One region of the Shewanella sp. S1-49-MNA-CIBAN-0167 genome, then DNA from elsewhere that is predicted to be linked to it. Evidence: predicted binding sites of a transcription regulator. Region 1 holds the regulator's gene; each other region holds the start of a gene.
The links. Region 1 encodes sigma-54, which starts transcription at its own class of promoters, with help from an activator protein. Its sites were predicted from a motif close to GTTGGCACGNNNNTNGNNT; they were not measured.

Region 1 (8,183 bases):
AAAACGACATTGTCACATGACAACGACCTTAAACGGCGGACATGGAGCTTTGCGAGAACTGACTGACTTATTACTCTTAAGCCAAGATAAATTTGCCAGTGCTCATGGAATGAGTATATGAATCGGATCACCCTAAGTATTGTGGCTTTTTTTGGTCTTGCTTTTATGTTGTACTGGCAAGCACAAATAAAACGCAGTGAAATGGACTCGGTGAAAGTACCTGGTATTGAGCGCCCTGACTTTATTGCAGATAACCTACGCACCACGGAATTCAATCAACAAGGTTTTGTCGAAAGTCGAGTCAGCGCCGAGCACATGGAGCATTATGCTTCAAGTGACATCACTCACTTTACCAAACCGATATACCTCATTTACCCTGAAAATGGTAAAGCACAATGGCAATTAAGTGCAGATCGAGGACAATTGAATAAAAACACCAGCAAAGTCATATTAGAAAACAATGTTATTATTGATGCCATTGATATAGAAGAACCCCTGCAGTCATTGAGTACCCAAGCGGTGACGGTAGACTTAACCACTATGATAGGCACCTCACAAGAGATGGTGTATATCAAAGGCAAAGGGTTTATTATTAAAGGCTTAGGCCTACATGCTGACTTGAATTCGCAACAATTATCGCTACTGAGCCAGGTAGAAGGAACATATGAGCCACATTAATCGTCTCCACACTCGCGCCAATGTTATGTTATTGAGCAGCATACTTTGCCTGTTGAGTTTGCCTGCTATGGCGAAACAAGGTGATCTGAAACAAGAATTAAAAATTGTTGCGGTTAGCCAATTTGCTGACATAAAAAATAACCAAATCATTTTTAATGGTCCGGTTAAGATTGTCCAAGGCAGTATTAATATCAATGCTGATGAATTACGGGCGTTTACCCCCGAAAACAGCACCAGTAAGAAACTTATCGCCACTGGCAAACCCGCGACGTTTTCACAAGAATTAGATGACGGTCAAATTGGTACTGCCAGTGCCGACGAAATATCCTATGACCTTGCGACTACCACGCTAACATTGACAGGTAATGCCAAACTTAATCAATCGGGTAGCCAAGTGACCGGTAATCGAATTAAGTACAACATCAATGCGCAAGAGCTTATTGCTGAAAGTTCGGGCACAGGGCAAGATCGGGTTATCACCATTATTCAACCTGAGAATTTCCAAGACGAGTCTGCGCCAAAGCAAAAACTCCCTGAAATCCCAGTTAAAAAGCAGATCAAACCATGACCCAAATAACCTTAACCGCTGAAAATCTGGCTAAAAGCTATAAAGATCGTCAAGTTGTTAAAGATGTCAGTTTAACGGTTAAAACAGGCCAAATTGTTGGGCTTTTAGGCCCCAATGGTGCAGGTAAAACAACCACCTTTTATATGGTTGTCGGCCTAGTGAAAAGTGATAAGGGTCGAATTTTAATTGATGATGACGATCTCACTGACGATCCAATGCATCTGCGAGCTCGCAAAGGCATTGGTTACTTACCACAAGAAGCCAGTATTTTCCGTAAACTCACAGTGTATGACAACATTATGGCCGTGTTGCAAACCCGCAAAGAACTCAGTACAAACCAACGTATTGAACAGCTTGAGCATCTATTAGAAGAGTTCCATATTACCCATATTCGAGACAGCCTAGGCATGTCGTTATCGGGTGGTGAACGTCGTCGTGTTGAAATTGCGCGCGCTTTAGCCGCCAATCCAAAATTTATTCTACTCGATGAGCCCTTTGCTGGTGTTGATCCGATTTCTGTCATCGACATAAAAAAAATCATTCAACAACTTAAAAGCCGAGGTCTAGGAGTATTAATTACCGACCATAACGTACGTGAAACGTTAGATGTCTGTGAGCGAGCTTATATCGTCAGCCAAGGTAATTTAATTGCCGAAGGCACACCTGATGAGGTATTGAGCAATCAACAAGTTCGGGCGGTGTACTTAGGTGAACAATTCAAGCTATAGTTACTTTACGGGCCTTTAGTCTATCTAACTCATTTGATTGAACGATATCTAAACAGCGTTAAACATCATTGATGTACGTGACAATCCATTACAGTTTTATAAATTGTCACTTTTATGGAAATCATCTAGGGATAAGCGGTAAATGAAAGCGTCACTCCAACTTAAAATGGGTCAACACTTAACCATGACCCCACAATTGCAGCAAGCCATTCGCTTACTGCAATTATCGTCATTGGAGCTACAGCAAGAAATCCAACAAGCATTGGATTCAAATCCATTACTTGAAATAGAAGATGAGTTTTCTGAAGCAAAAGACCCCGTAAAAGAAAATCGCGACCAAGCTGATACAGACTTCAGTGACAACAGCATTGTCAATATTGAAAAAGACACCTCAACAGTCGACACAGCAGAATCTATGACCAAAGAAACCATGGATGATTTAGCCATGGATACTACATGGGATGAAGTGTACACCGCCTCGCCGATGTCAGGTTCAGGTAGTGCTAGCATGCGCGATGATGACATGCCGTTTCAAGGTGAAACCACCGAAGGTCTGTATGAACATTTAGAATGGCAGAAAAATCTCACTCCATTTTCAGAGACCGATCTTGCCATTGCCACAGCGATCATCGACGCCGTGGATGAACGCGGTTATTTAACCCAAAGTACCGACGATATTCTCGAAGCCATGGGTGACGAAAATGTTGAGTTAGATGAAGTTGAAGCTGTATTAAAACGAATTCAACACTTTGATCCCGTTGGTGTTGCTGCACGTGATTTAAGTGAATGTTTATTGATCCAATTAGCGCAATTCTCTAACACCACACCCCATATCGATAATGCCCGTTTGCTAATCAAAGACTATTTAACCTTAATTGCTGGGCGTGATTTTAGATTATTGATGCGCAAAACTAAGCTAAAAGAAAATGAGTTACGTGACGCCATCACCCTAATCCAATCACTCAATCCTCGTCCAGGCTTATTGATCACCGCCACCGATGACGAATTCGTTATTCCCGATGTCACGGTACTAAAGAAAAATGGCCGTTGGGTTGTAGAGTTAAACCCAGACAATATGCCCAAAATTGGCGTTAATCAGCAATACGCCGCCATGGCTAGAAGCAGTAAAAATCAGTCTGACAGTCAATTTATTCGAGGCCATTTGCAAGAGGCTAAATGGTTTATTAAAAGTATCGAAAGCCGCAATGATACTCTACTCAAAGTGGCAAATTGCATTGTGCAATTTCAGCAAGGCTTCTTTGAATACGGTGAAGAAGCCATGAAACCTATGGTGCTAAATGATATTGCTGAAGCAGTAGAAATGCATGAATCGACAATTTCACGAGTCACCACACAAAAATATATGCACACCCCACGTGGACTATTTGAACTAAAGTACTTCTTCTCTAGCCATGTCAGCACTGACGATGGCGGGGAATGCTCATCAACAGCAATTCGTGCTTTTATCAAAAAGCTGGTTGCCGCAGAAAACCAGAAAAAACCATTGAGTGACAGTAAAATGGCTCAACTTCTGGCAGAACAAGGCATAAACGTTGCTCGTCGTACGATTGCAAAATACCGAGAAGCAATGCTAATCCCGCCCTCAAACCAACGTAAGAGTTTATAACCTACAAGGTTGTGGAGGATTTTCTATGGATATAAATCTGACTGGACGTCATGTCGAAATAACTGAATCTTTACGTGAGTATGTTAATGGTAAATTTTCAAAGCTTGAACGACACTTCGATCAGATCCATAATGTACACGTTGTACTCCATGTAGACAAATTACAACAAAAAGCAGAAGCCAAAATCCACGTTAATGGCGCAGAGATTTTTGCTATGTCAGAAAATACTGATATGTATGCTGCAATAGACGCCCTGATCGATAAACTCGACCGTCAGGTAATTAAACACAAAGAGAAGTATACAAAACACTAACGATGGAACTTTGTACCATTCTGCAGCCGGAATGCACTACCTGTGCCACACCGGGCAGTAAGAAAAAAGTACTGGAACTCATCAGCAATTTAGTCGCTGCCCAGTATCCAACCCTGTCTTCGCAAGAGGTTTTTGAAAGCCTATTAGCGAGAGAAAAAATGGGTAGCACAGGTATAGGAAATGGCATTGCGATACCTCATGGTCGATTAACGACCATCGATCACCCCATCGCGATATTTGTTAAATGTGAAGAAGCCATTGCCTTTGATGCAATTGATAAGCAGCCCGTGGATATTTTATTTGCTTTGTTAGTACCTGCAGACCAGTGCCAACAACATTTAGGCACGTTATCGAGTATGGCTAAAAAGCTCAGCGATAAGCAAATATTGAAACAGCTTCGCAAAAGCCACAACGCAACAGAACTTTATCGGGTTATAACTGCATGAAACTTGTCATAGTATCGGGACGTTCAGGTTCAGGGAAATCCGTTGCCTTAAGAGTATTAGAAGACCTAGGATATTATTGTGTCGATAATTTGCCTCTACCCCTCATTGGCACATTACTCGCTCAGCTCAAGGGCAGTAATGATTTAGTTGCGATTAGTGTTGATGTCCGCAACATTGCTGAACAAGGCAAAGTGCTTCAAGACCAATTAGCCCTACTTGAACATGACACTGAAATTATCAGCTTCTTTCTAAATTCCAATGATAAAGTGTTACTTAAACGCTACAGCGAAACACGCCGATTGCACCCGTTATCTAAAAATCATATTTCACTGCAAGAAGCGATCAAATTAGAAGGCCGTTTACTTGAGCCTACCGCAAAAATTGTTGACCATTACATTGACACTTCGGCGCTAAATATCTACGAGTTAAGCGACCAAGTTAGGCAAATACTACTAGGCAGTGTCGATAAAGAATTGGTCATTAACTTTGAGTCTTTTGGCTTTAAGCACGGCATGCCGACTGAAGCGGATTTTATGTTTGATGTACGCTTTTTGCCCAATCCACACTGGGAAATAGAATTGCGCCCATTGACAGGATTAGACGAACCCGTACAAGAATTTTTAGGGCGTCAGCCATTGGTCAACAAGTTCATTTGGCAAATTGAAAACCTATTTGAAACCTGGATGCCACACCTAGAACGTAACAATCGCAGTTACCTGACTATCGCGATTGGTTGTACGGGTGGCCAGCATCGTTCGGTATATATTGCAGACCAATTAGCAAAACGATTTAGGCAAGGCAGTAAACACACTGTTAATGCTCGCCACAGAGAATTAAGTATAAGTGAACTCACCGCTAAGTGAGCATAGGATTGCATGAATGATCAAACTTGAACGCCAAGTTACCATTTCCAACAAATTAGGATTACATGCCCGTGCAGCAACAAAACTCGCGGTATTAGCCGCCGATTTTGACGCGAACATCACCTTAACTCAGGGCGAAAAAAACGCCAGTGCCGCAAGTGTGCTTGGGTTGTTAATGCTTGAAAGTGGAATAGGGAAAATGATCACCGTGACCGCAAAGGGTCCAGATGCCGAAGTAGCATTAAATGCAGTGTGTGATCTGATTAATGCTAAATTTGATGAATCTTGCTAAATCAGTGAAGAGTACGATTCGCGAGTCACTCACTTTTTAATCCACTATTATTCTTATTACACGTGGCCTAACCAAACTGTCACGACATTGATGCTCAACGGTAGACATCAGTCCCTCGATAATATTAGCCCTTAGGTTTATCTCACGCAGTTGATACCCATCTGATTAAGTATCAGTTCACTCTGCGGGAGTTTAGCGTTTAACATAATACAGATATCGCCGCTTTCAGCAACGGATCCAGTATGACTCTGCATCCGTGCAGTCGTCCGTCAATATGATGTATAGCAGCGTAGACCATGCATAATTTCGTCCAGAGGAAACGACTCAAGTATCCCATTTCGGCGTTACATTGTCTTACAAGCAGACAACGATTATTGCACCAATACGCCTTAAACAGAAAAACCTGAGCAGCCCAGAATGATTACATACTTTATGATATAAGTATGATGAATAGGAAGTAGATATATGGGTAAAGAGTACCTAGATAATGAGATAACCGAACAACGCCTCAATCAACTCGTTCAAGCGCTAGACAGTGGTTTGTTTGTTCATGCTCGTAACATGTTGCACACCATGTCACCTAACGATGTCGCCCTAATTCTCGAATCATCACCGCCCAAAAATCGACAAGTGTTATGGCAACTCATTGACCAACAATATGCGGGTGAAATTCTTGACGAATTAGGTGAAGAGCTTAAAGATTCACTCATTAGCAGCATGACACCAGAAAAGCTCGCCCAGGCCACAATAGGTATGGACACAGATGATCTCGCCTATATTCTTCGCAGCTTACCCGATGGTGTTTACAAGAAAGTACTTAAGTCAATGCGCAGCCAGGACAGGGATAGAGTAGAACAAGCACTGCGCTATCCTGATGATACGGCAGGCAGTATCATGAACACCGATACCGTCACCTTACGACCCGATGTCAATATCGAAGTGGTATTACGTTATTTACGTCAACGGGGAAACTTACCCGATACTACCGACACCTTATATGTTGTTGACCGTCAAGATCATGTTTTAGGCGGAGTAAGATTAGTCGATTTATTAACCTGCGATCCAAGCGTAACCGTCCGAAGCATTATGGACACAGAGTTAGAAAGTATTCCGGTTGAGATGTCTGATAAAGATGTAGCCCAAAAATTTGAACGACTCGATTGGCTATCCGCCCCAGTCGTCGACAGCCAAGCAAAATTGCTTGGCCGGATCACCATCGATGACATTATCGATGTGATCCGCGAAGATGCCGAGCATTCAATGATGGGGATGGCAGGGATGGATGATGATGAGGATACCTTTGGCCCAGTGCTAAAAAGTACGCTAAGACGCTCCCTGTGGTTAACGATTAACTTATTTGCTGCGTTACTTGCCTCGTCTGTCAGTAACATGTTCGAAGGCACCTTAGAGCAATTTGCCACCATCGCGATTTTAATGACCATAGTTCCGAGTATGGGCGGGGTTGCCGGTAATCAAACCTTAGCACTGGTGATCCGTGGTATTGCACTTGGGCATATTGGCCAAAGTAACTCACGTTGGTTGATTGGTAAAGAACTCAGCATTGGATTATTAAACGGCTTAATGTGGTCTATATTGGTATTTTTTGCAGTATGGCTGTGGAAAGATGACATCGCGTTAGGAGGGTTAATTGGTTGTGCTATGCTGATTAATATGACGGTTGCAGGCTTTGCTGGCGCCACTATTCCAATAATGTTAAAAAAGTTAAATATTGACCCAGCATTAGCCGGTGGCATGGTATTAACCACGGTGACAGATGTGGTTGGCTTATTTGCATTTTTAGGCCTAGCCACATTGTTCTTAATCCACTAGCTCATTCATTTGATTGGTGCACACCATGTCGTCCAGTGAAATTGCAAACTCTAGCGCAATTCCCCGGACGACTTTGCCCCCGCCATACATCGCTAGCCTGTTTAACATGCGTCTTCACGCCCGGATCACTTACCAAGATGACGTCCATTAAAGCCATATCATCAAACCCACTCCTTGTATGATTTTTTAAACCATCCACTCGGAATAACTCATTCGACTATAACGCCTTGCTCATCTTGTCATTAAGATGACCTTTTGCTGCCATATTGGTCATCCATACTGTGCAGCATCGACCACTTCAGCGATAAATAATCGCCATAGCATCTTTCACCAATTTAGTGCAATTGCACCAAACTAACCAATAGGTAAGTAATAACCCATTGACAATAAAATATTAAATACTTGATAAATAACAGATTAAATTTTCCTACAACGTTGGCACAAAGTTTCCATATAACAACTAATACCCACTAAGAGGTAGTTTTATTGTAAAGCATTCCATTGTAGTTGTAGGAGATAGCGATGAAGAAAATTAACTTAAGTCGTCAGATTAAATCGGTCAGTATCATGCTCAATAATATCGTTCAACAATGCCGACAAAATATTTTTTTCTTAGCGCATCTCGGTTGCAGCCAGTGGGATGATGTTGAAACTCGCTCAGGCAAACATAAATAAATCAGCAGGAGGTTATTTGATGAATATGTCAAATACGAGACAGTATCCAGTGGAATTACAAAGACAAGTAATTGATGAAGTCAAAAACCATAACAGATTATTGTCTGATGTAGCAAAGCAATACGGTGTATCAGCTAAAACCGTTTACCAATGGGTAAGAAGT
Region 2 (8,183 bases), on a different contig from region 1:
GTTTTACGATACCTTAGTGCGATTCGGCTCGGTAGATTTATTAGGGTCGGCAGTAGCCTTGAGCCTGATTAAAGAATTGGGCCCGGTGATGACCGCGTTAATGGTGATTGCACGGGTAGGGTCTGCGACCTGTTCAGAAATTGGCATTATGCGTAATGAGCAACAATTTGATGCGCTTGATTGCATGGCGATTAACAGTTACCGCTATGTAATGTTGCCAAGACTGCTGGCTGCATTGATTTGTGTGCCTATCCTAACGGCCGTGTTTGACCTGGTGGGTATTGGCGGTGGTTATATTGTCGGCATACACATTCAAGGAGAAAGTCCTGGTGCGTATATTCAAGGTGTGATGGATACGATTAGCTTTAAAGATGTGTTAGTCGGCCAAATAAAGTCGTTGGTATTTGGTTTATTCATTATGTGGATACCCTTGTATTACGGCTATTATTTACACCGGGATCAAAAGAATATGGGCGCAGAGGGGGTCAGCAATGGCACCACTCAGGCGGTGGTAATGAGTGCAATTATTATGTTGTTTAGTGACTATATCGTTAGCTCATTAGCGCTATAACTAGAGGTAACAATGAAAAACAATTACGTCAATTTTCTCGTCGGCCTATTTGTGTTAATCGGGAGCGGGGCCTTGGTCTTTATGTCTATTACCATTGGCGGGGCATCTATTTCTAATAGTGGTCAATATACCTTAGTCGCTAAATTTGAAAATTCTTCAGGTTTGAAAGAAGGTGCCTTTGTTGAAATGTCTGGTGTACGTGTTGGATTAATTCAATCAATAAATTACGACCCTAAAGCGTATGAATCTGTCGTTAAGGTGTCATTAGATAATACGATTACCGTACCCGATGATTCCGTGGCCGCTATTCGTACATCCGGTATTATTGGCGACAGATTTCTTAAAATTGCCAGCGGTGGCTCAGAGATCAATATGAGCGATGGTGAAGAGTTTATTGATACTGAATCATCAATCAGCATCGAAGAGTTAATTAGCAAGTATATGTTTAGTCAGGATAAATAATGAAATCAATAATTTTTTTAGTCATGTTGTTAGTGATGCCATCTGTAGTTTTTGCGGCACAAGAACCAACGGATCGCGTTAAATTAGGTGTGGCAGATATCATAGGTATTGCATCTGATAGTGCATTGTCAGCGGAACAGAAAAAACAATCACTCAGTGATGTGATTGAAAAGCATGTTGACATCCAAGCCTCTGCCCAACGCGTGTTAGGTAAGTATTGGAGACAGGCAAACGATACCGAAAAGCGCCAATTTATGCTGTTATTAAAAGGCGTTTTAGTCGATACCTATATTATATTGTTAGAAGAGTATGATAACCAAACGGTCGATTACACCAGTGAAACCATTAAGAAAAAAGTCTATGCGACGGTTGATACTGAAATTCATACCAAAGAGAATGATATTCCAGTTTCGTATCGACTTTATCAACGTAATAATGAATGGAAAATTTATGATTTTGTTGCTGAGGGCTTGTCGATGATCCGTACATTTAGCAATGACTATCGAAGAACGTTGAAACAAAGTGGTGTCAGTGGGTTAAATGAAGCCCTTGCTGCTAAATTAGCCCAAAAGTAAGGTTACCCTTGAATATTGATAGAGCGTTAGCCAACAATATCATTGATGAAACATTATGGTTTAAAACCAATTTGGCCGTCACATTAGGTGAGTTTAATTATTACTTAATTAAGAAAAATGGCCAAATTAGCTGTAATTTTTCATCCCTGTGTGATGATCACTACAACAGACTCTATACGCAGTTTACAGCCATGTCGTTGCAGCATAGCCTTGCTGAAATATTGCCATTAAATGATGATGGCAAGACATGTTGGGCGCTGCCCTTTGGTAAAGAATCGAGCTTATTTGATTGTATCATTTTGCTCGATTTACCTGCCGGCGTTGAGTCGCATCATGTTAGCGCCTTGTATTTCAAGCTGCTGTACCAGTTAAAAAGTTTTCAATTTTCAGAAGCATCTTCACAACTTAACGCCGCCCAAGTGTGGATCCGTGATGAGATAGATGAGATTTCGCGCCTGCAACAGTTAATGTTGCCAGACAAAGGTATCGAACTCAGTTCTGTCAAAATGGCCTATACCTATAAAGCAATGAAAGGTGCGGGAGGTGATTATTTAGACATTGTCGATCTGGGTAAAAATCATCCAGAAATCCAAGGCGATGTAGGAATGATTATGGCCGATGTATCGGGTCACGGCCCTGCCGCCGCGGTAGAAACTGCCATGATAGATGCCATTCTACGCACCTTCGAACCGAAAGATTTGAACAGTAGTTCTTCTGAGGTACTCAATTATATCAATCAACATTTTTTTACTAAAAAGCCTCGCGGCAGTTTTTTAACCGCCACAGTGTTACGTTATAATTTCAAAGAAAAAGAACTTATTTATGCCAATGCCGGTCATCCCCACGCGTATTTGAAAAAAGCCAATAGACTCGTAGCCCTAGATCAAGGCGGCATTCCCATTGGCGTGCTGCGTGAACAAAACTGGGATACCTATAGTGTCAGCGTTGATGTAGGTGATATTTTGTTTGTGTATACCGATGTGGTCATTGAAACGCAAAATGCTCAAAAAGAGTTATTCGGTTTCGATCGCTTAGAAAAAGCCATTAGTGCTGCACCCGATCAACCCGAGGCGATGCTGGAATATCTTGAGCAGCAAATGAAACTGTTTTGCGGTTATTCAGAATTTCAGGATGATTTGACCATGTGTGCTATCCAGTTTATTTAATCTCAACTCGGGTTAAGAGACGGGATGCTGAATAATAAATACGATTCGGGATATGAGATAGGATTCGGGATAAGAGATAGGATTCGGGATAAGAGATAGGATTCGGGATAAGAGATAGGGGCGGGGACAATAAACGGATAGAACTCATCTATTTTAACACTCAATATATCAATCAAATAACCTACAGTATTGGCAGGTAATTCTACTAGTAGGATACCCGTCGCAGTGACAATATGGTTACATCGACTACACCACAGGGTCATTTCCAATCACAAAGTGCTTCAACCCAGCATCCAGTGGCACAAGCTGCACTGAACTCCAATCTAGGTTTTGATGACGGTTGGAATGATATGTTTTTTATGTAAACTCCCGTTGTAGCACCCGTCTTAAAGATGACTAAAAAGCCCTGACTGAATGGTCAGGGCTTTTTTATGTTTTCTTTTGCTTTATGCGCGATTAAGCGGTTAATGCTTCAGATGGACCGAAAAACTCATAATGGATTTGGCTTTCTGGTACCCCTAATTGCATTGCGATAGCTAATGCTGCTTTCATAAAACCGGTAGGGCCAAGCAGATAGAATTCTACATCGCGGTCTGCAGGCAGTTGCTCTGAAATCATTGAGGCATCAATAAACCCAGTCGCATGAGGTTGGCAATCTTGTTCTGGTTGGTTGTAAACATACAGTGGCTTAATGTTGTCATGGGTCGAAGCAAGTTGATCAACATGATGTTTAAAGGCATGCGCATCACTGTTAATGGCGGCATGAATAAAACGAATATCGCGTCCTGAACCTGCTTCAGTATTGAGCATGCTAATGGCTGGGGTAATGCCGACACCGCCAGTGAGTAAAATTAACGGCTTAGTGTTTTTACGTAAAGTGAAATCACCACTTGGCGCGCGTAACTTAACCTTATCGCCTAACTGAATATTGCTATGTAAGTGGTTCGATACCACCCCATTAGGTTCACGTTTGACACTAATTCTTAAGTAATCTTTACCGGCCGCGTCAGACAAGCTGTAGTTACGACGCATTGGTATACCGCCGATATCATCAAATACCAGAGTCAGGAATTGTCCTGCCTCAAAACTTGGAATACCGTTGTCATCTTGTGGTTGAAAGTAAAATGAGGTGATTACTGAGCTTTCATCCACGCGTTTGACCAAAATAAACTCTCGTTCGCCGCGCCAACCTCCGGATTTTTGCTCATTTGCGCTATAAATTGATTCCTCTGCGGCAATCAATATGTTGGCTAATTGGCCGTAAGCTTTGGCCCAAGCGTCAATCACTTCATCTGTTGCTGCATCACCGAGTACGGCTTTAATGGCCTGCAATAAACAACTGCCAACAGCGTCATACTGATCAGGCAAAATGCCTAATGCCACATGTTTTTGGACAATTTTACTGACCGCTTCGCTTAGATTTCCTAGCTCATCAATATTGGCACCATAAGCAATCACGGCATTCGCCAGCGCTTTAGGTTGAGTACCTTTACCTTGGTTAGTTTGATTGAAAAAAGGCAATACTTCAGGATGCTGGGCAAACAGTAGTGGATACATATGGCTGGTGATGTCATTGGCGTACATTTGCAGTGCAGGAACGGTGGCCTTAATGATTTGAACAGTTGCAGTGTCTAACATTCATGATTCCTTTTAGGGAGTAAAATAGCGATAAGCTTCAATCAATTACCTTGTTATACCTAAAACAATACACAGAACATGCCAACTTTTATCCCTCTGATTTATATGATGTAATTTATAGAAAGGTTAATTTGACCTAGATCAATATATGTGTCAAATTAACCTAAACTAGGTTAATTTGACTTGTTATGAATATTGTTCCCTTTATAGACATTGTAGAAGACTTAAATCGTGATCTTGTAAAATCTGAACGTTACTTACGACTGATTTTGGCGATTCAACGCGCTATTCCATGTGATGTGGTGGCCTTGTTAAAACTTAAACACGATCATTTGGTGCCTGTGGCGGTTGTGGGATTAAAGCAACAAGCGTTAGCGAGACAATTTTCGATTAACCATCATCCGCGTTTACAGCAAATTTTAGCTAATCCACAGATTACCCGCTTTGATGCTGACTCGACACTGCCTGATCCCTATGACGGTTTAGTCGATGATGACAGTGAACAATTGCATGTCCATGACTGCATGGGCAGTACCATTTACATTGATGGTAAAGCTTGGGGCGTGTTAACGCTAGACGCCATGAAAGCGGGTAGCTTTGATGCGCTTAACCCAACAGAAACTCGCGCTTATATTTCCGCAGTGGCTGCTGCGATTAAGACCAGTGAACATATTGAAGCGTTAGAAGTTCAAGTTGAGCGCAACCATCAAGTGGCGCAATACATGCTAGCGACCACGGGACCGGCGAGTATTATTGGTAACAGTGTCGTGATCCGGGATTTATTATCAGAGATTAATACCGTTGCCAGCAGTGATCTATCGGTATTAATTACTGGTGAAACTGGCGTAGGAAAAGAGCTTGTCGCTAAAAGTATTCATCAACAATCACGTCGCAGTGAGCAACCTTTAGTGCAAATTAACTGTGCAGCATTGCCTGAAAGCATTGTTGAAAGTGAACTCTTTGGCCATGTAAAAGGGGCTTATTCTGGGGCCATAAGTGACCGTCGTGGCCGTTTTGAACTAGCAGATGGTGGCACGTTATTTTTAGATGAAGTGGGTGAGTTGCCACTAGCGGTACAAGCTAAATTACTGCGTACTTTACAAAATGGTGAGATCCAGCGCGTCGGCAGTGACGATACCATTGTTGTTGATGTTAGGATCGTGGCGGCGACTAATCGTAATTTGCAGCTCGAAGTAAAACAAGGCCGTTTTAGAGCTGACTTATATCATCGTTTGAGCGTGTATCCATTACCTGTGCCGCCATTGCGTGATCGCGGTAAAGACGTTATTTTACTGGCGGGCTATTTTCTTGAAAAAAACCAACATCAGCTTGGGGTGACTAAACTCAGGCTGCAACAAACCGCGATTGATCAGTTAACCCAATACCATTGGCCCGGCAATGTGCGCGAGTTAGAACACGTACTAAGCCGTGCGGCGCTTCGTGCCACTAGCGAGCAAGGTCGTCATGCCAGCATTATTAGTATCAGTCGTGTTCATCTCGGTTCCGAGTTTTCCCCGAGTCATTCTGTCGCACCAGCGATAGCCGAGGTTGATAACATCAGCGACAATCATTCAACTATCGAGTTATCACAGGTGTTAACCCTAGGATTACGTGATTCAACCGATGAGTACCAACGGCAAGTGATCCAGACCGTATTAGCGGCCGAACGAGGTAATTTAGCCGCCGTTGCTAGGTGTTTAAAGCTGGATAGAAGTAATTTAATTCGTACCATGCAGCGCTTAGGGCTTGATCCTAACGCTGCGTATTAATCGTAAAAGAGCTACAAAATCAGCCAGATTATTTGGCAAAATTATTTTTTATGTTTTGTTAGAAATTTATATCGATAATTTCAGGTCAATATAAGTTGGATTAAGTTAGCTCAACTAGAGTCTTCTAAAGGATAGGTGTGATGCAAAAAGATAATTTAGGCAAGGTCGCGTTAGTGGTTGCATTGGTCGCAGTGGCGATAGCGGCTTTAATGGTGTTTGGATCGTCAATGGGATTGTGGGAACCCATCGTCGGTTTTATGGCCAGCCGTAATTACCATAACCTATTGGGTTATGTGGTAGTGGTTATCGCGCTGGTGGCATTAGTCACCGGTTTTAGTGCTAAAAGTAGTGCTAAGCAAGACAGTGGCACTAAGGGTAAAGGGGTCGTTAAGTCGACCGTGGCGTTACTGCTCGGCTTAGGGATACTGGCGCCGAGCATTATGGCTTTGGTTATCGAGCCAGTAAAATACCCGCCGATCCACGATATAACCACCAATACTCAAACACCACCGCAGTTTGTCTTTTTAACCGATAGCCGAATGGGGGCTAGAAATACTTTAGTTTATGGTGGCGCAGACATCGCTGCACAGCAGTTGCAAGCCTTCCCAAATATTCAGCCTATTATGGCAGATTTAACCGTTGAAGCGGCTTATCAAAAGGCACTAAGTGTCGCCAAAACCATGGGCTGGACCATTGTCGCTCAAGACCCAAAAGCACTGCGCTTTGAAAGTACGGCAACAACGCCTTTTTTCAATTTTGCAGATGATGTTGTGGTTGTTGTATCTACATTTGAACAGGGCAGTCGCATTGATTTACGCAGCGTGTCGCGGATTGGTAAAGGCGATGCTGGTGTTAATGCAAAGCGTATTCAAGAGTTTAGTCAGCGGTTTACTGAATAATAGAGGTTTTTTGATGATAGGTTAAAGGCGAACAATAAAAATTATACTGTCAAAATACTTTAAAAAGGATACTTGTGTGTAAGCATTCTAATGTAAGCCTATATTTTTCAGACAATTGGTTATGACACAAGTTAGGTTATTTGAAGTCATATTGATTCTAGACATACAAGCCGTCCCTTTTAGTGTTGTAAAAATGCATATAGCGCATTCTTCAGCGCGTTTATCAAGGCCTAATGCTATAGATTCCGGATCGGTTGAAAATAAGTCTAGCCACATTTTTATAATATCATTGTCTGAATCTACTAACTTCTGAGTAGCTTCTGCGGGCATGTCTTCACTATACAAGTCCGACTGGCATAATGTGACAAAGCAGCCCTTGTGTTCACTTGAATCGCACTGGCGTACCAAAATAGACATCATACAGTTCATCACTCTTTCACTCAAAGAGGTGTCTTCTTGCTTTAGGAGGCTGAAGTTATGTGCTTCTCTATTGCTAAGGTATAAATCAGTTGCTTTGATAAAAAGCTGCTCTTTATTACCAAAAGCACTGTAAAGGCTTTGTTTTTTGATACCCATTTGCTCTGTGAGATCACTCATAGAAGTCCCTACGTATCCTTTCTGCCAAAATACCTTCATAGCAGAAACAAGAACTTTGTCTTCGTCAAACTCCTTTTTTCTTCCAGCAGCCATATAACCTCGTCAATAGTATATTATTGCTCTATTTCAATGTAGACACCTTCCTATTATATATCATTTTTAGGGGTAGTTAGTTGTGCCCTAAGTCAAATAATTAGAATTAGTGCAGCCTAAATAAGAACGCAATTATAAAATCAATCACTTTATTAGGTATGGTTTAATTATATGATAATTATTTAACGTCACCTCACACTCCCATATAGGTATATTTCACCATTAATAATAAAAAATCGACGTGTATCACTAATTGGGTATATAAAAACACTTAATTAATGACCAGTCAGTCAAGAATGGGTTATATTCATTATGTTGATAACATATATTACATAAAAGGAGGTTTTACTGAATTTTTTACATTAGGTAAATATACTATTTAAGTTTAATTATTGTGAGTTTTCATTATTAAT
Region 3 (8,183 bases), on a different contig from region 1:
TACTTACCTAATAAGCTATAACTTTCAAGTAAATTATGTGCTCTAAAGTTAACTAAACGCTTAACATTATCTTTCACTGTCATGTTGCCCGACGGTAAAGCATCAAAAAACTGACGTTTACGCTCTTCAGACAAGCCACGAGCCAGCGCTAAACCATCATATTCAGCATTCTTACAGCGCTCTAACATTGATGGTGACAAGTCCGTTGCCTGAATCGTCGCGCCGCCCGGTAAAGCACCGGGTTTACGCTGTTGATATTCCAACACTGTCATCGACAAAGAGTAAGGTTCTTGCCCAGAAGAACATGCCGCAGACCATATTTTTAACGGTCTGCCAAGCTTACTGTATTCAGGCAATAGAGTATTATTAAGTAATTCAAACGGATAACGGTCTCGAAACCATAAGGTTTCATTGGTGGTCATTGCATCTATCACTTCAGCACGCAGTTGACGTTCTATCGGTTTCATCGACTTTTTAACCACCTCAGACAAAGAAGGTAAATTATGCTTCCCCATCAACGGCGCTAAACGACTGCGGACTAAATATTGTTTATTCTCACCTAACACAATACCGCTATGCTGCTCTAAAAACAGCCTAAATTGATTGTACTCTGCTTCAGCAAGTGATTTATCTGTCACATTAACTTCCTAATATGTGGCCGATGAGCTGAGCATCCAATATTGTTCAATATTAGAGGCTTATAAACTCAAATGTTTGTTAACCGCTGAGGCTAATTCATCGGGGTTAAACTTAGCAATAAAGTCGTTAGCACCTACTTTTTCTACCATTGCTTGGTTAAACACACCACTTAATGATGTGTGTAGAACTACTTTTATGTTCTTTAATTTTGGATCATCACGAATTTCAGCAGTTAAAGTATAACCGTCCATTTCTGGCATTTCGATATCTGAAATAATCAGCGGGATCTCAACTGAGACATCATCCATTTCAGCGGCAATATTTTTCAGCATGATCAACGCTTCTTTACCATCTTTAGCGGTATCGATTTGCAGATTTAACGACTCTAACGAACGAATAATTTGTTTGCGTGCCACCGTAGAATCATCAATAACCATAATATGATAATGCTGTTCTTTATCGATAGTTAACGTCTCACTGACTTCTTTACTGATAGAGGTCTTAACAGGTGAAATTTCATCAAGAATTTTTTCAACATCCAAAATTTCAACCAGCTCACCTTCAATCTCAGTCACAGCCGTTAAATATGAAGAACGTCCTGAACCTTGGGGCGGCGGCAAAATAGATTCCCAATTCATATTGATGATACGCTCAACAGAACTGACCAAAAAGCCTTGAACACTGCGGTTATATTCGGAAATGATAACAAAGCAATTTTCAGTTGATGTCAGTGGACGTCCACCGGTTGCAGCACTTAAATCGATAATAGAAATTGTTTCCCCACGAATATGCGCAACACCTTTAACATAGGGGTTTAGTTTAGGTAGCCTTGTCAGTGGAGGACATTGTAATACCTCTTTTACTTTAAATACGTTAATACCAAAGCGTTGACGACCGTTAAGCTTAAACAGCAACAGCTCTAATCTGTTTTGTCCGACAAGCTGGGTACGTTTATTTACTGATTCTAAAATGCTCGACATAACACAGCCTTGTAGTTAACTGTTACTCAAAAGGATAAAATTGTTGGTTAACATTATAGTGAACCTTGGTTTAATATAATACGCTTGCTAGCTATTTTAACCTCAACCTGGATAAGAGAGGGGATAAATCGTTGAAAACGGGTTTATTTCAAGTCTGCAATATCAAACATGCCATGTGTTTTGCTAATAAAGGTGCACTCACATGTTAACAATAGTGTTAGTCGCCGCGCCAATAGCGGGCCCATTGTGAATCGATACAAGGTGAATAGCCGAACAAAGAGCCGTTTGATAACCGTTACTATCCCCCAATTTATCCCCAATTGAGGTTTTCATCAGACGAACATGACACACTCTGGGCAAACCATCAGCAGCCTAGCAAATACTTATCAAATTATTGAATTAAAAGTGGGCATGCAACTTGCTTTAACTTTTACTAAGTTAACTCTTACAGTGAACTGACACTTTTTTGACGAAAGGGAAATGTTATTATCATGCCCTCACCTCATTTTTAGCTTATTGCGTATGCAGAGATTACTCGCATATTTTTCGTTCTCCAAAGTATAGGTGCATTCTGGCAACACAAGCTAGGATCTTCATTATGAAAGTATTTTTTTTATGTTTTTTGTGCTCAATGACGCTTTCTTTGCCAGCATTTGCTAGCGAAGAGATAGTAACACCTAAACTATCGGCCATTTATACGTTAGCTAAAGAGGTGGTCGCAAAAAAAATTGATGCCGACGCCAACGCTAAGGTGCAAATTACCCCACAAAATCTTGAAGGTCGTCTTAGTCCACCGCGCTGCTATCCACCGATTAATGCCGAACTCGCCAGTGAAAGAGCCATTAGTCGAAATAACATGGTAAAACTAAGTTGTATCAGCCCAGACTATGACTATCCATGGCAAATGTATCTCTCTGTTCGAGTTGAAATACAATACCCTGTCGTGGTGGCTAACCAGCTACTGTCTCCAGACCAAATTATTGCTCCACATCACTTAAACATCATGTATGTTGACCAATATAGTTTAAGAGGCCACTTTTTTTCTGATACCCACACATTAATCGGTTCGCGAGTGAAACGTCGCGTGGCAAAAGACTCACCTGTATTGAGTAATAACCTGTGTTTTGTGTGCAAAGGTGACTCGGTTTCCATCTACGCTAGAACCGCTAATGTTCAAATAAAAACCCTTGGTGAAGCACTGCGTGACGGCAATCTTGATGACGTCATCAGGGTGAAAAACAGTAACACGAGTAAACAATTTGATGCGGTGGTGGTTGGGGTTGGCGAAGTTGAAGTAAGAATGTAAACTAGGACTAAAGTTTTTTCCAACAGTGCCGATAATCTGTTTGAAGAACCTAATACATTACGCTGGAGCCTCCAATGGCAATTGACATTAAGCATAACACTGCGGCTAATACCCAAATGCGCACTGCACGTGACACGCAGTCTGCTAAGCAATCTAATACTGCTGTGGCTCAAAAATCCGCGGCACCGGTTAAAGCCGATTCCGTTAGCATCACCGCTCAAGCTCACCAGCTTCAGAGCGCGCAAGCAAAAATGGAAGCGACACCTGAAGTTGACCAAAAAAAGGTCGCAGAAATTAAGCTCGCTATCTCTGAAGGACGCTATAAAGTCGACCCAGAAAAGCTTGCTGCGAATATTGCCAGCTTTGAAGCAGAGCTAAGCAGTCTATCGTTTGACAAAGAGTAGCCGTTAAACGTTACTCTTTAATTTGTTTTAACGACACACAGATAATAGGTGCTAACTTGCATCATAGATAAGTGTCAGTTAACAAAACCAATGAGTAATTTATGACAGAGCTAAATGAAGTACTAAATAAAGAGTTGAATAAACAACCAAGCGAACAACCAAACGATGAGCTACGTGCACTGTTAGAGACCCAAAATCAGACCTTAGCACAGCTGAAACTGCTTATTGTTGAAGAAAAAGCCGCATTAACAAACCAAGATGCCGACAAACTACTGACGCTTTCCAAAGACAAAACCCAGTGCTTAATCAATATGAAAGCGACTGACGAAAAACTGGCTCAACACCCCCAGCACGCCCTGCTTACCACAGCTCCTGAACTGGTACAAAAAGTCGCCCAGGCCAAATCTATTCTCGCAGAATGCAAAGACATTAATAGCCAGAATGCCAGCTTAATTGAACACAATATCGCCAGCCTAAATCGATTTGCCCAAGCATTGCAAGCCAGCCGTAATGCATCAAGTTTAACCTACAATGACAAAGGCAAAACCTCCACCATTTCAACACTTGGTAATGACTTTACAGCCTAATAAAGCCTATAGAGCAACAGCCTAGAGCGCTTCGCTGCTAGGACGCTTCGCGGCTAGAGACTATAAAATCTGAGCCGCATCCGATAACAAGCGAATAAACGGAAAAAATAAAGCGGAAGGCATAGAGGCTATAAAGTCTTAACAGCGAAGCTGTTCTTAGCAGGACGTAGTCCGCCCTAGCAGCGAAGCGACCCTAGCAGGACGTAGTCCGCCCTAGAACCTAGCAGGTGAGCTACTGAGCTAGCATTGCCTGGCGTAAACTTTGTTGCGCAGACTCTTCACCTAACCAAATTTTAAGCAATACCTGACGAAAAGCCTCTCCAGCAATATCACCTTGAACTTGACCATTTTTAATGCTGCTCACGCCCTTGCCTTTTTGGGTCACAAAAGTAAATTGATCCCCGTCGACAACGTCGTAAGCAAATTGTTGAGTGAAATGTTCAATCTCTTTGGCAATAAAATGGGTGTCATTGTCGGTAGCAGTCTCAAAACCTTTCGTAATGCCGTCACGCATTCTCTCTGAGGTGGCCATCGTAGAAGTAATTGTTAATTGGATTACCGCTATAGGCTGAGCGAGCACATCTTCAAGCGTATAAACTTTGGTAGGTAAGTACAAACTGCCTACATAAATATCCATAAAAAATTTACTGCGCACGCCCGCACCATTTAATATTAATGGTTGCTCTGCAACATTCATTTGCTCAGCAACATCAACATCGGCAATCATTCTTGCTTGCACCAACAACGGCAGCGTCAACACTAAACAGCCAATTAAAGCTAATAACTTCATCTAAACTCTCTAAAAAAACAGCAATATAAATAACCACTGTATAAACCATTACAACATGAACGACTGCAATATCTGCCATTCATCCCATTAACTTGCTCAATTATTAGCTCAATTATTAGCTTAAGTACGCTTAGATTAACGACTCATAAACTAACCACGAACGCCTAACTTATATTGGCCATTTTGTTGAAACATCAATGCTTGCTTGTGCTTTGGCGCCATTAAAATAGGACCATCATCAAAAAATAAAAAGCTCTTCCAATTGCGCACAAACACACACCAGCGCGTTTCAATGATTTGATACTTTTCATAGCAAAAATATACAACCGTATCATCAGGCCATTGAATATGTTTAGTCATAGCTTCAGGCATCGCAATATCATCAGAGTCCCACGCCGATTGCCAATGATCCGTTGCAGTCCAAGCATCTTGCTTTGCTGGCCAATCACCTTTCTCGAATAGTTCCGCACGGCTGCTTTTATTGCTTATCCACTTATCCCACACTTCCATGGCACTTTTATCGGTCAATGGCTTAATCAAGGCCTTATCATCATCTGACACAGGCAAATCTTTATGGTTAAAAATCCACTTACGCTTATAAAGATCAAACGGAATATATGAATGTGACAAACAATTGCTCCTAGCAACTAAAAATGAAACGCAATTATAGCGCTAAAGCGGATCAGACTGCGATAGCAACAGAGATAAATGATTACGACAATAATAAGAATATTAAAGCTGAAGCTAAAAAGACGACTGAGGGTAAATATCTAAATCCAGCAAAGCCTTAATTCGATAAAACTAAAGCTTAAAAATGACCATAAAATGAGGTTGCAAACAGTTGATATGGTCTCCCCACAGGGACTCGAACCCCGATCGGCCGCTTAGGAGGCGGCTGCTCTATCCTGTTGAGCTATAGAGAGACTCAGTGATTATACTGAGTTTAGAGTCGAATTAAACCTTTTAAATTTAATTGCTTGATTAATAACCAACTAATTCTTAACCATCCCTTTTGTTCTGGTCTATTTATTCAGCATCTATTTATCAAACATCTATTTATTAACGAGCTATTTATTAACAAGCTATGTCTTAACTATCGATTTATTAAAAGTCTCTTTATTAAAAGTCACTTCTCTTAGACTTTAATGCTTATTGGCCTAATTCTTAATCGCAATGTCATTCAGTTGAATGTTATCTGCACTGTCTATGCCCTCAAGCATTGCCGTTGAACTGTCTTCGGTGACTTGTTCGATGACCACAGTGGCACGACTTTTAGTGGCGATGGCGCGCATGGAATTAAATCTATCTGGGATATTTTTTTGCAGTACGATTTGGAATTTATCACCCATTTTAACGCCGTTTTTTCGACCTAAATTAATGATAATGCGGTCCCCTTGCCTGGCGACAATTTGGCCTAATAATGGCCGACAGTTTAGTTGTTTATCCAGTGATATCACGCTTTGTTGAAAAATATCACTGATAGCCTGACCATAAGATGAACGCCAAAAACGTTGGTTAGCAGGTGATACTGTTTCTTGTCTTTCAAATTCCCAAGGTGCTGATGTTGCGAAAGATTCTGTCCATACTTTTTCACCACTGATGCCATGGTAAAGGGTTAATTTAAAAATAAATTGCCTTTGCGGATCATCATCGATCAACCCCATATAACTGCTTTGCACAGGCTCGGTGGAGATATCAATAATTTCGGGTTGCAGCACATATTGGCTGTCGGTGATTTCGCCTAACCAACTGGGTATGCGATAACCTTTAAAGTTAACCAACTGATTGGTGTTATCAATTTTTTCATCGGCATGTAATCGTACAAAACTGTATCGCGATTGCGCGTTGATAACCTTGCCTAATTGTTCGGTGATCCGTTGTTCAAAGTGTGCTAATTGGCCATAACGTAGCTGTTCACGCTCTTGTAAATAGGATTGCGGCAACATAATGGCGGCTTTGAGGGATTGGCTTTTACATTGTCCATCGAATGCTTGTTCACTGAGATCAAGCTGTAAAACCACTGTAATCATGTGTTCACTGATCATTTCACTCATTAATTCAACGTTATTAGCCGATCCCATGCGCTGAATTTGAAAGCTATCTTGAGTGAGTCGCCCTTGATTGACTTGTTGTTCGCTGGAAAAGTTAACCCCGGCTTTTAAACTGGCATAGTTTAATGCCTGACTGATGGCCTCTTCGCGGGCTTTATCAATATCGCCATTAACGATTTTAGCCTTGCCGGTAACTTCCATTTGCTCTGCCAATACCGACGGAGAAACACACAAGGCACTCAGCCATAGCATGGCTATTGCAGCAAGATGACTGAAGCTTTTAGTTCGGTTAACAGGGCGGTGTCGGATCAACATACTTTGTCCTAATGTCAAAAAATCGTCAATTTTGCACAATTGTGTAAATTAAGCTTACTCTATGTTTATTTAAAGCAAGAATTATGCCGACTACCTATCTTGGTGGGTATTATCTATGTTGTTCAATTACAGTAAAGCTTTTAGCGCATTTGCCGATATAAGGGTACAAATAATAAAGAGTAAACAATTGACCTTAGTTATCGATGTCAAAGGCGATTAAATGACTCATTTATATTAAGACTTGCAGCATGATTTGTTAGAGGAATTATTATGATTAACAGGCTTTTTATCCCCACTGTCATGCTGGCGTCGTTGTCGTTAGCGGCATGTACCCAAACGCCTAATGCTGCCAGTAACCTTGCCTTTAGTAACAATGGTAGCTATATCAAAGTGGCCGATGAAGATGAGGTTTATCGGGATAAGCTCACTTATGATATTCAAGCCGCAGGATTATCACCTAAAGGCCAGGTGAATGTATGGGCAGAAAAACTCGTCAACGAATTAGTGTTACAAAATGACGTATTACGCCCTGATCAACCACTGTTAATTACCACGCCGGTAATGACCAGCGATTTAAATGTAACCAATGAGTTAGCATTACAGTTACAGCAAGGATTACTCACAGCGTTTCACGCTCATGAATTTAATGTAGTCGATTTAAACGTGGCGACTAATTTACGCGCAACCGAACAAGGCGAGTTTATGCTGAGCCGAAATTGGGAGCTATTGCGAACAGATTTGCCCGTGTCACACGTATTAGTGTCAACCATGACCCTAACACCTGAAGGGATTGTATTTAACGCCCGAGTGGTAAATATAACCAATAATAGGGTCCTTTCTGCGGTGCAGTCATTTGTGACGGCATCGAGCTTGTCAGGTTATTTGCAGCCTTCTGAAATAATCGAGTCGCGCGATGGTTTGCTGTATCGCCACCAAAAACGAGGCGACAGTCGTTACACCGTATTAGGAGATAAGCAATGAAATCTATGATGTTAGTTATGTTATTGCTGCTAACGGGCTGTATGAGCCATGGTAAAAATGTTCAGTTGGAAAACCCCGCGCCGGCTGCGTTTCCAACCTTAACCGCTATTGGGTATGCACCACTGGCAAC
Region 4 (8,183 bases), on a different contig from region 1:
TTATGACCAGTTACTTTATTAAGCCTGAGCAGGGTTCATATACTGGCGAAAGTAATTGGGTGGCCTTTTATGCGGTTGATGGAAAGCCTGTTGACACGACTGTTGCTGGCAGTTATGAAACAGATACTGATGATGATGGTAACAAAGATGGTAATGCATTGGCAGAAGCGACTAACCCGGATGGAGTAGGAACATGGTCAGGTGCAGTGCTTACCTTTAACTCAGTAGGTGCTAATATAAGCAGTAACCCCGCTTCGATTACCACTGAGTCATTAGGCACTGCGGGTGCAAATACTTTAGGCCCTGAGGCCGATGGTACTCAAACTCTTAATATAAAGTTTGATAATCCAACCCAGTATGCTTCTCCGTTTGAAGTGACTAAATTAGCCCAAGATGGTATTACCGTTGGCCGATTGACTAACGTAGGTATTGGCGCTGATGGTTTAGTGACCGCAAGCTACAGTAATGGCTCAACGGTGCCATTATCACGGGTGGCATTAGTGCGTTTTGCCAATGAGCAAGGACTCACTCAAGTGGGTAACACGTCTTGGAAAGCCAGTATCGAATCAGGTGCAGCATTAGCGGGAGAGGCCAATAGTGGTACCTTTGGTGATATAAAATCTTCTGCGCTTGAACAGTCAAACGTTGAGTTAACCACCGAGCTGGTGGATTTAATCTCGGCTCAGCGTAACTTCCAAGCTAACTCGCGTACCCTTGAAGTGAACAATACCTTAAACCAAACCATATTACAGATCCGCTAAGTTAACCACACGCCATGATAGGTGTTGCCGTTTACGGCAACACCTTGCCTTTACCCCTTCATTATTAGTCCTCATTATTAGTCCTCGTTATTATCCCCTGGTGTTATTTGATGCTTTTTTGACACTCATGAGTTATTCGTTAATGTTAATTCCTAACTAATTCAATCTATTACATCTCCATAATCCGCCTTAAAACTCATTGGCATGATGCTTGCTTGTTCTGTGTATATAAATTGTTTTTGCAGAAAGTTTGACGGAGCAACAAATGGACAAATTTCTTTATATTGCCATGAGTGGCGCAAAGCAAGGTATGAATGCCTTAGCAGTAAGTGCTAACAATCTTGCCAACGCCAATACTGATGGATTTAAAGCTGACATGGTCCAAGCCCGTTCAATGCAGGCCTTTGGTGAAGGCTTGCCTACGCGAGTATTTGCGATGATGGAAAGCCCCGGCAGTAACTTTAACGGCGGTCCCATTAAAACCACCGGTCGCGACCTTGATATCGCAGTTAAGGGCGATGGCTGGGTTGCCGTACAAGCGGCTGACGGTTCAGAAGCTTACACCCGTGCAGGCAGTTTGAAATTTGACAGTACCGGTTTGCTGTTAAATAGCAGCAATCGTCCAGTGATGGGCAATTCCGGTCCTATTGTGTTGCCTATCCCAATTGAGAAAGTAGAAATTTCGGCCAACGGTATTATTTCAGTTAGGCCTCAAGGGGCGACGGCCGAAGTGGTCGAAGAAGTGGCGAGGATTAAATTAGTTAATCCTGGTAACGAGAACATGATGCGCGGCGAAGATGGTTTGTTCCGCCTTATTGCCGGTGGCGATGCGCCAAAGGACCCCGGGGTTGAAGTTGTCAGTGGCGCAGTTGAAGGCAGTAATGTCAATTCAGTGCAAGAAATGGTCGCCATGATCGATATTCAACGTCGATATGAAATGCAAGTCAAAATGATGAAGAACGCTGAAGAAATTGATAAGGCGTCAGCTTCTTTGATGAGAATCTAGTTAGGAGTAATTATTATGCATCCAGCGTTATGGATAAGTAAAACAGGTGTAGATGCCCAGCAAACCAACATTGCGGTTATTTCTAATAACGTGGCTAACGCCAGTACTGTCGGATTTAAGAAAAGCCGTGCGGTATTTGAAGACCTACTTTATCAAACCGTTAATCAAGCCGGTGGCATTAGCTCAGACAACAGCAAGTTACCCAATGGCTTAAATATTGGTGCTGGTACTAAGGTGGTTGCTACCCAAAAAATGTTTACCCAAGGCAACATGCTCACCACCGATAACTCATTAGATTTAATGATTGAAGGTTCAGGCTTTTTTGAAGTGCAAATGCCAGATGGTACTGCTGCTTATACGCGTAATGGTCAGTTTAGCTTGGATGATACCGGTCAGATTGTTACCCCAGGTTCAGGCTATGTGGTTCAGCCGCCGATCACTATTCCCGATGATTCCTCCAGTATTACCGTATCCGCATCGGGTGAAGTGTCTGTGCAAACGCCAGGTACTGCTGCTAGTCAGGTGATTGGCCAGTTAACCATGACCGATTTTATTAATCCGTCAGGTTTAGATCCCTTAGGACAAAACTTGTATACCGAAACGGGTGCCAGTGGCACGCCTATCCAAGGTACGGCATCCCAAGACGGTTTAGGTTCTATTCGCCAAGGGGCACTGGAAACCTCTAACGTGAATGTGACTGAGGAATTGGTCAACCTTATTCAAGGACAACGTATTTACGAGATGAACTCCAAAGTGATCTCGGCGGTTGATCAAATGCTGTCTTATATTAATCAGAATCTCTAAGGCGTTAAGATGATTAAATACATTGCGTTAGCGTCAGTGGTGTTATTAATTGGCTGTAGTTCTACGCCCAAGAAACCCATTGAAGATGACCCATTTTATGCGCCGGTATACCCAGATACGATACCGACACAAGTGGCGGCAACGGGATCTATTTATCTTGATAGCCAAGCATCAAGCTTGTATTCCGATATTCGTGCTCATCGCGTCGGTGACATTATTACGGTGACCTTAAAAGAATCAACCCAAGCATCGAAAAGCGCCAATAACGAAATCAAAAAAGACACTGATTTAAGCGTTGAACCAATATATGCCGGCGGCAAAAACATTTCCATAAGCGGCGTCCCAATTGATTTGGGTTACGGCGACAGCATGAATACCAAGCGCGAGTCTGATGCTGACCAATCAAACAGTTTAAATGGCAGTATTTCAGCCAATGTCATTCAGGTGCTCAGTAACGGCAACTTAGTGATCCGTGGCGAAAAATGGATTTCGATCAATAACGGTGATGAGTTTATTCGCATCACAGGGATGATCCGCAGCGAAGACATTAACCCAGATAATACTATCGATTCGACACGAGTGGCTAACGCTCGCATTCAGTATAGCGGCACAGGTACGTTTGCTGATGCCCAAAAAGTCGGTTGGCTGAGTTCATTCTTTATGAGTGAGTGGTGGCCTTTTTAAGGAGTAATGGATGAAAACTAAACTGATTGTTGCGACTGTATCGTTAGTAGCGTCGATATTGATGTTAACCGCCTCTGCACATGCAGAGCGGATTAAAGACATCGCCAGTATTCAAGGGGTGCGAAGTAACCAATTAGTCGGTTATGGGCTGGTGGTCGGTTTGCCTGGTACGGGGGAAAGTACCCGTTATACCGAACAAACGTTTAGCACCATGCTGAAAAACTTCGGCATCAATTTACCTGATTCGGTTCGTGCTAGCTCAAAAAACATCGCCGTCGTTGCGGTGCATGCAGAAATGCCAGCCTTTATCAAACCGGGTCAAAAACTTGACATTACCGTGTCCAGTTTAGGCCAAGCAAAAAGTTTACGTGGTGGCACCTTATTACAAACCTTCTTAAAAGGGGTGGATGATAATGTCTACGCCATTGCTCAGGGCAGCTTAATTGTCAGTGGTTTTAGCGCTGAAGGGCTTGATGGCTCATTGGTGATCCAAAATACCCCAACGGTCGGCCGCATTCCCAGTGGCGCCATTGTCGAGCGCAGTGTGGTGAGTCCCTTTGCCAGCGGTGATTACCTTACCTTCAATTTACGTCGTGCTGATTTTTCTACCGCTAAACGCACCGCAGATGCGATTAATAATTTACTCGGCCCCGATATGGCCAAGGCCATTGATGCCACCTCTATTCAAGTGAGTGCGCCACGGGATGCATCACAGCGAGTGTCATTTTTATCGGTACTAGAAAACATCGACGTTATACCGGCAGAAGAATCTGCCAAAGTGATTGTTAACTCACGTACTGGCACCATAGTGGTTGGCCAAAACGTTAAGTTATTACCAGCCGCGGTGACCCACGGCGGATTAACCGTCACCATTGCCGAAGCCACTCAAGTGTCACAACCTAACGCATTAGCGGGCGGCGATACGGTTGTTACCGCCAACAGTACGATTGATGTGTCAGAAAAAGATCGTCGCATGTTTATGTTTAACCCAGGCACCACACTTGATGAACTTGTCAGAGCCGTGAATTTAGTGGGCGCAGCCCCATCTGATGTCCTTGCCATACTCGAAGCGTTAAAAATGGCAGGCGCTTTGCATGGTGAACTCATCATCATCTAATAATTGTCGGAATGACTATGGATAAGTTGTCAGCTTCATCGAACTTTTTGGATCTAGGAGGACTAGATTCACTTCGCGTCCAGGCCCAGAAAGACGAGAAGGGGGCACTTAAAGAAGCGGCTAAGCAATTTGAAGGTATTTTTATTCAAATGCTAATGAAAAGCATGCGAGATGCCAATGCCGCGTTTAAGTCAGACAGTCCAATGAACAGTGAAACCACCGCGTTTTTTGAAAAAATGCGCGATGAGCAAATGTCGGTCGATCTATCAAATAAAGGCATGCTAGGGCTCGCAGAGATGATGATGCAGCAACTAGACCCTGAAGATAGCGCCATTACGCCAGCATCGGTATTGCGTGGCAATAGCGATTATAAAGTTAATCCGAGTATGTTTGCAGCGCCGCCAACGGTATTAGATAACGACACCCTTGATGCCATTGCGCCAAAAGATCAAATAGCAGCATCGCATTCTATTCTTAGTCATTCTGTTATTGCCCATTCTGTTATAAATAGCGCCGAATCTATGCGACCTATGTCGGCCCAGCTTTCTAGTGCGTTAGAGGCTAAACCGTTATCCAGTGTGTTAGACAGCGAGCAATTAGCGAGTGTGTTACGCGGTGAACAATTAGCCAGTCAAGCAACGCAAGCAGGCAAAGGTTTGCCGCAGGCAGATGTTACTGTGCCAAAAGATAAAGGCATTATGGTGAGTCAATTTACCAGCCCTGAGCATTTTATCTCAGTGTTATATCCCCACGCTGAAAAAGCGGCTAAATCGTTGGGAACCTCTGCAGAAGTGTTAATTGCTCAATCCGCGTTAGAAACGGGTTGGGGCCAAAAAGTGGTCCGTCGTAACGACGGCACCATGAGTCATAACTTATTTAATATCAAAGCAGACAAACGTTGGCAAGGTGAGAAAACCTCAGTCAATACATTGGAATTTGAAAAGGGCATTGCGGTGCAACAAAAAGCGGATTTCAGAATGTATGACAACCTTGAGCAGAGCTTTAATGACTTTGTGTCGTTTATTAGCCAAGGCGATCGTTATCAAGATGCGCGCAAAGTGGCCGCTGAGCCGACTCAATTTATTAAAGCGTTGCAAAAAGCCGGCTACGCCACCGACCCTCAATATGCCGATAAAGTCATCAATGTGATGAAGTCGGTAAAAGAAGGCCTTAAATCTGTATTACCTGTGGAGACTCAATAATGTCGATTGACTTACTCAATATCGCTCGCACAGGTATTCAAGCATCTCAAGCACAATTAGGCGTCACCAGTAATAACATCGCTAATGCCAATACAGAAGGTTATAACAGGCAAGTTGCCACTCAGGCGTCATCACAATCTCAACACTTGGGCAATAATTTTTATGGCACCGGCACGTATGTGTCCGATGTTAAACGTGTTTATAACGAATTTGCCGCACGTGAGTTACGGATTGGCCAAACGAGTATGAGCGCGGCTGAAACCTCTTACAGTAAGTTAAGCGAATTAGACCAAATTTATGCTCAAGTGGGCAAAATGGTGCCCGAAAATTTGAACAACTTTTTTGCCAGCATTAATAGTGTCGCCGATTTACCCAGCGACCTTGGTATTCGCAGTAGCAGCCTTAGTTCGGCGCAGCAGTTGGCCAATGGCCTAAATCAAATGCAATCACAACTTGATGGCCAGGTGAAACAAACCAATAGCCAAATTGAAGCTATTACTACTCGTATTAATGAGATTGGTAAAGAGCTAGGTAGCCTCAATGTAGAGTTGATGAAATCTCAAGATCAAGACAGCCAAGTGCTAGATAAGCAAGGTGCTCTCATTCTAGAACTGAGCGAATATGCTCAGGTCAATGTGATCCCGTTAGACACAGGTGCCAAGTCCATTATGCTTGGCGGCTCAATGATGTTGGTGTCGGGTGAAGTGTCAATGTCGATGGGCGTGAGTGCCGGCGACCCTTATCCTAATGAGCCGCGCATTAATGCCTCCATTGGCGATAAAACCCTTAATGTCGACCCGTCTAAATTGGGCGGCCAATTAGGCGCATTATTTTCTTTTCGGGACGACACCTTAATACCCGCCAGTACTGAACTTGGCCAATTAGCACTTGGGGTGGCAGACACCTTTAATGGCATGCAATCAAAAGGAATTGATTTAAATGGTGAGGTTGGCAGTAACATTTTTGCTGATATTAACGATCCGTTAATGGCATTAGGCCGAGTAGGGGCGTTTTCAACCAATACAGGTGATGCTGCAATGTCAGTCAACATTGATGATGTTGGCGCATTATCGGGTGGCAGTTACCAGCTGGACTATAGCACTGCCGATGGTTACCAACTAAAAGATACTCAAACCGGTACCAAAACAACAATGACATTAGCATCGGGGCAACTTACTGGCGGTGCAGGTTTTAGCATTAACATTGCCAGTGGCGCAATGGCCGATGGCGACAAGTTTGAAATTCGCCCAACTGCGGGTGGCGCTGCAGGCTTAAAAGTGGTGATGACCGACCCTAAAGGTATTGCTGCAGCGGGGCCGACCTTAACACCAGCCACTGCTAACTCAGGTAACACGGCAATTAGCTTAAATAGCATGGATTCATCCGCTGGTGGCTTTCAAGGTATCGGATCATCTATTACCTTCCAACTTGATACTGCCGCGAACACATATGAAGCTTTTAATGCCGCTGGTGCCTCATTAGGCACAGGCGCTATCACAAATAACAATATCAACGCTTTTGGTATGGACTTTGATATTACCAGCACCGCGGGGGCGACTTCCGAGCGCTTTACCTTTGACTTAGCATTGGCCGAAGGTGACAACAGCAATGCGGTAGCAATGGCGAGCTTATCAAACAGCAAATTAATGAATAATGGCACGGGCACATTAACCAGCGTATTTGAAAATACTAAATTGGATATTGGTAGCCAAACTAAATCTGCTGAAGTGCGCGTTAGCTCTGCCACGGCCATATATCAACAAGCTAGCAACCGTGTTCAAAGTGAGTCAGGTGTCAACCTTGATGAAGAAGCCGCAAACTTAATGCGCTTCCAACAATCTTATCAAGCCTCCGCCAGAATTATGACAACAGCCCAAACCATTTTCGATACTTTATTCAGCTCGGTTCGCTAGGAGATACATCATGAGAATTTCTACCGGACAAATGTTTCAACAAAACACCAATAGCATTTTAGAAAAACAATCTGCCACCAACACCATCATGGCGCAAATTTCCAGCGGCAAAAGGGTTAACACCGCCGGTGATGACCCTGTTGCTGCCATTGGTATAGATAATCTAAAACAAAAGAATATCTTGGTTGAGCAATATGAAAAAAATATCGATTACGCCACAAATCATTTAGCCATTAGTGAAAGCAAAATTGGTAGTGCTGAAACGTTGATCTCATCAATGCGTGAGCAATTATTAAGAGGCGCTAACGGCAGTCTTAGTTCAGTTGAGCGGCAAATGATTGCCGATGAAATGAGTTCGAGTTTGGAAGAGCTACAGTCTATTGCCAATAGCCAAGATGAATCTGGCAATTATATGTTTGCGGGTAATAAAACCAATTCTGAACCCTTTGCTTTTGATGCAAATGGTGAAATTGTCTATAGCGGTGATTCTGGCGTTAGAAAAAGTATTGTCGCATCTGGCATTGCAATGGCAACCAACATTCCGGGTGATAGCGCATTTATGAATGCCCCTAATCCTTTAGGTGATTATGGTGTCAATTATTTGTCTAGTCAGCAAGGTGATTTTACGGTTGCTAACGCCAAAATAACAGATGAATCGTCCCATATATCTGATACATATACATTTAACTTTGTAGC

Region 2: a site for sigma-54 is predicted at 4,480-4,498, ahead of hmpA (NO-inducible flavohemoprotein). Genes of this name have one in related genera too.
Region 3: a site for sigma-54 is predicted at 2,025-2,043, ahead of flgA (flagellar basal body P-ring formation chaperone FlgA). Genes of this name have one in related genera too.
Region 4: a site for sigma-54 is predicted at 960-978, ahead of flgF (flagellar basal-body rod protein FlgF). Genes of this name have one in related genera too.

Annotation. Positions count from the first base shown of each region.
Region 1 covers NZ_JBEOPO010000007.1:45,631-53,813, forward strand. The annotation lists gene kdsC (3-deoxy-manno-octulosonate-8-phosphatase KdsC) at 1-121, shown strand, start outside; gene lptC (LPS export ABC transporter periplasmic protein LptC) at 118-678, shown strand; gene lptA (lipopolysaccharide transport periplasmic protein LptA) at 665-1,246, shown strand; gene lptB (LPS export ABC transporter ATP-binding protein) at 1,243-1,974, shown strand; gene AAEZ00_RS04725 (RNA polymerase factor sigma-54) at 2,117-3,601, shown strand; gene hpf (ribosome hibernation promoting factor) at 3,627-3,914, shown strand; gene ptsN (PTS IIA-like nitrogen regulatory protein PtsN) at 3,917-4,360, shown strand; gene rapZ (RNase adapter RapZ) at 4,357-5,223, shown strand; gene AAEZ00_RS04745 (HPr family phosphocarrier protein) at 5,240-5,515, shown strand; gene mgtE (magnesium transporter) at 5,981-7,345, shown strand; gene AAEZ00_RS04755 (hypothetical protein) at 7,868-8,020, shown strand; gene AAEZ00_RS04760 (transposase) at 8,040-8,183, shown strand, end outside.
Region 2 covers NZ_JBEOPO010000013.1:22,189-30,371, reverse strand. The annotation lists gene AAEZ00_RS07910 (MlaE family ABC transporter permease) at 1-571, shown strand, start outside; gene mlaD (outer membrane lipid asymmetry maintenance protein MlaD) at 584-1,033, shown strand; gene AAEZ00_RS07900 (MlaC/ttg2D family ABC transporter substrate-binding protein) at 1,033-1,608, shown strand; gene AAEZ00_RS07895 (PP2C family protein-serine/threonine phosphatase) at 1,617-2,774, shown strand; gene AAEZ00_RS07890 (hypothetical protein) at 3,008-3,139, shown strand; gene hmpA (NO-inducible flavohemoprotein) at 3,231-4,412, opposite strand; gene norR (nitric oxide reductase transcriptional regulator NorR) at 4,601-6,181, shown strand; gene AAEZ00_RS07875 (DUF1499 domain-containing protein) at 6,322-7,080, shown strand; gene AAEZ00_RS07870 (TetR/AcrR family transcriptional regulator) at 7,168-7,770, opposite strand.
Region 3 covers NZ_JBEOPO010000006.1:53,772-61,954, forward strand. The annotation lists gene AAEZ00_RS04105 (CheR family methyltransferase) at 1-638, opposite strand, end outside; gene AAEZ00_RS04110 (chemotaxis protein CheV) at 699-1,619, opposite strand; gene flgA (flagellar basal body P-ring formation chaperone FlgA) at 2,218-2,925, shown strand; gene flgM (flagellar biosynthesis anti-sigma factor FlgM) at 3,000-3,329, shown strand; gene AAEZ00_RS04125 (flagella synthesis protein FlgN) at 3,431-3,916, shown strand; gene AAEZ00_RS04130 (chalcone isomerase family protein) at 4,149-4,706, opposite strand; gene AAEZ00_RS04135 (DUF2947 domain-containing protein) at 4,857-5,336, opposite strand; gene AAEZ00_RS04140 (hypothetical protein) at 5,360-5,497, shown strand; tRNA gene AAEZ00_RS04145 (tRNA-Arg) at 5,554-5,629, opposite strand; gene AAEZ00_RS04150 (flagellar assembly protein FlgT) at 5,864-7,072, opposite strand; gene AAEZ00_RS04155 (FlgO family outer membrane protein) at 7,343-8,053, shown strand; gene AAEZ00_RS04160 (LPP20 family lipoprotein) at 8,050-8,183, shown strand, end outside.
Region 4 covers NZ_JBEOPO010000006.1:42,957-51,139, reverse strand. The annotation lists gene flgE (flagellar hook protein FlgE) at 1-761, shown strand, start outside; gene flgF (flagellar basal-body rod protein FlgF) at 1,027-1,767, shown strand; gene flgG (flagellar basal-body rod protein FlgG) at 1,783-2,571, shown strand; gene flgH (flagellar basal body L-ring protein FlgH) at 2,581-3,255, shown strand; gene AAEZ00_RS04065 (flagellar basal body P-ring protein FlgI) at 3,266-4,372, shown strand; gene flgJ (flagellar assembly peptidoglycan hydrolase FlgJ) at 4,390-5,574, shown strand; gene flgK (flagellar hook-associated protein FlgK) at 5,574-7,487, shown strand; gene flgL (flagellar hook-associated protein FlgL) at 7,498-8,183, shown strand, end outside.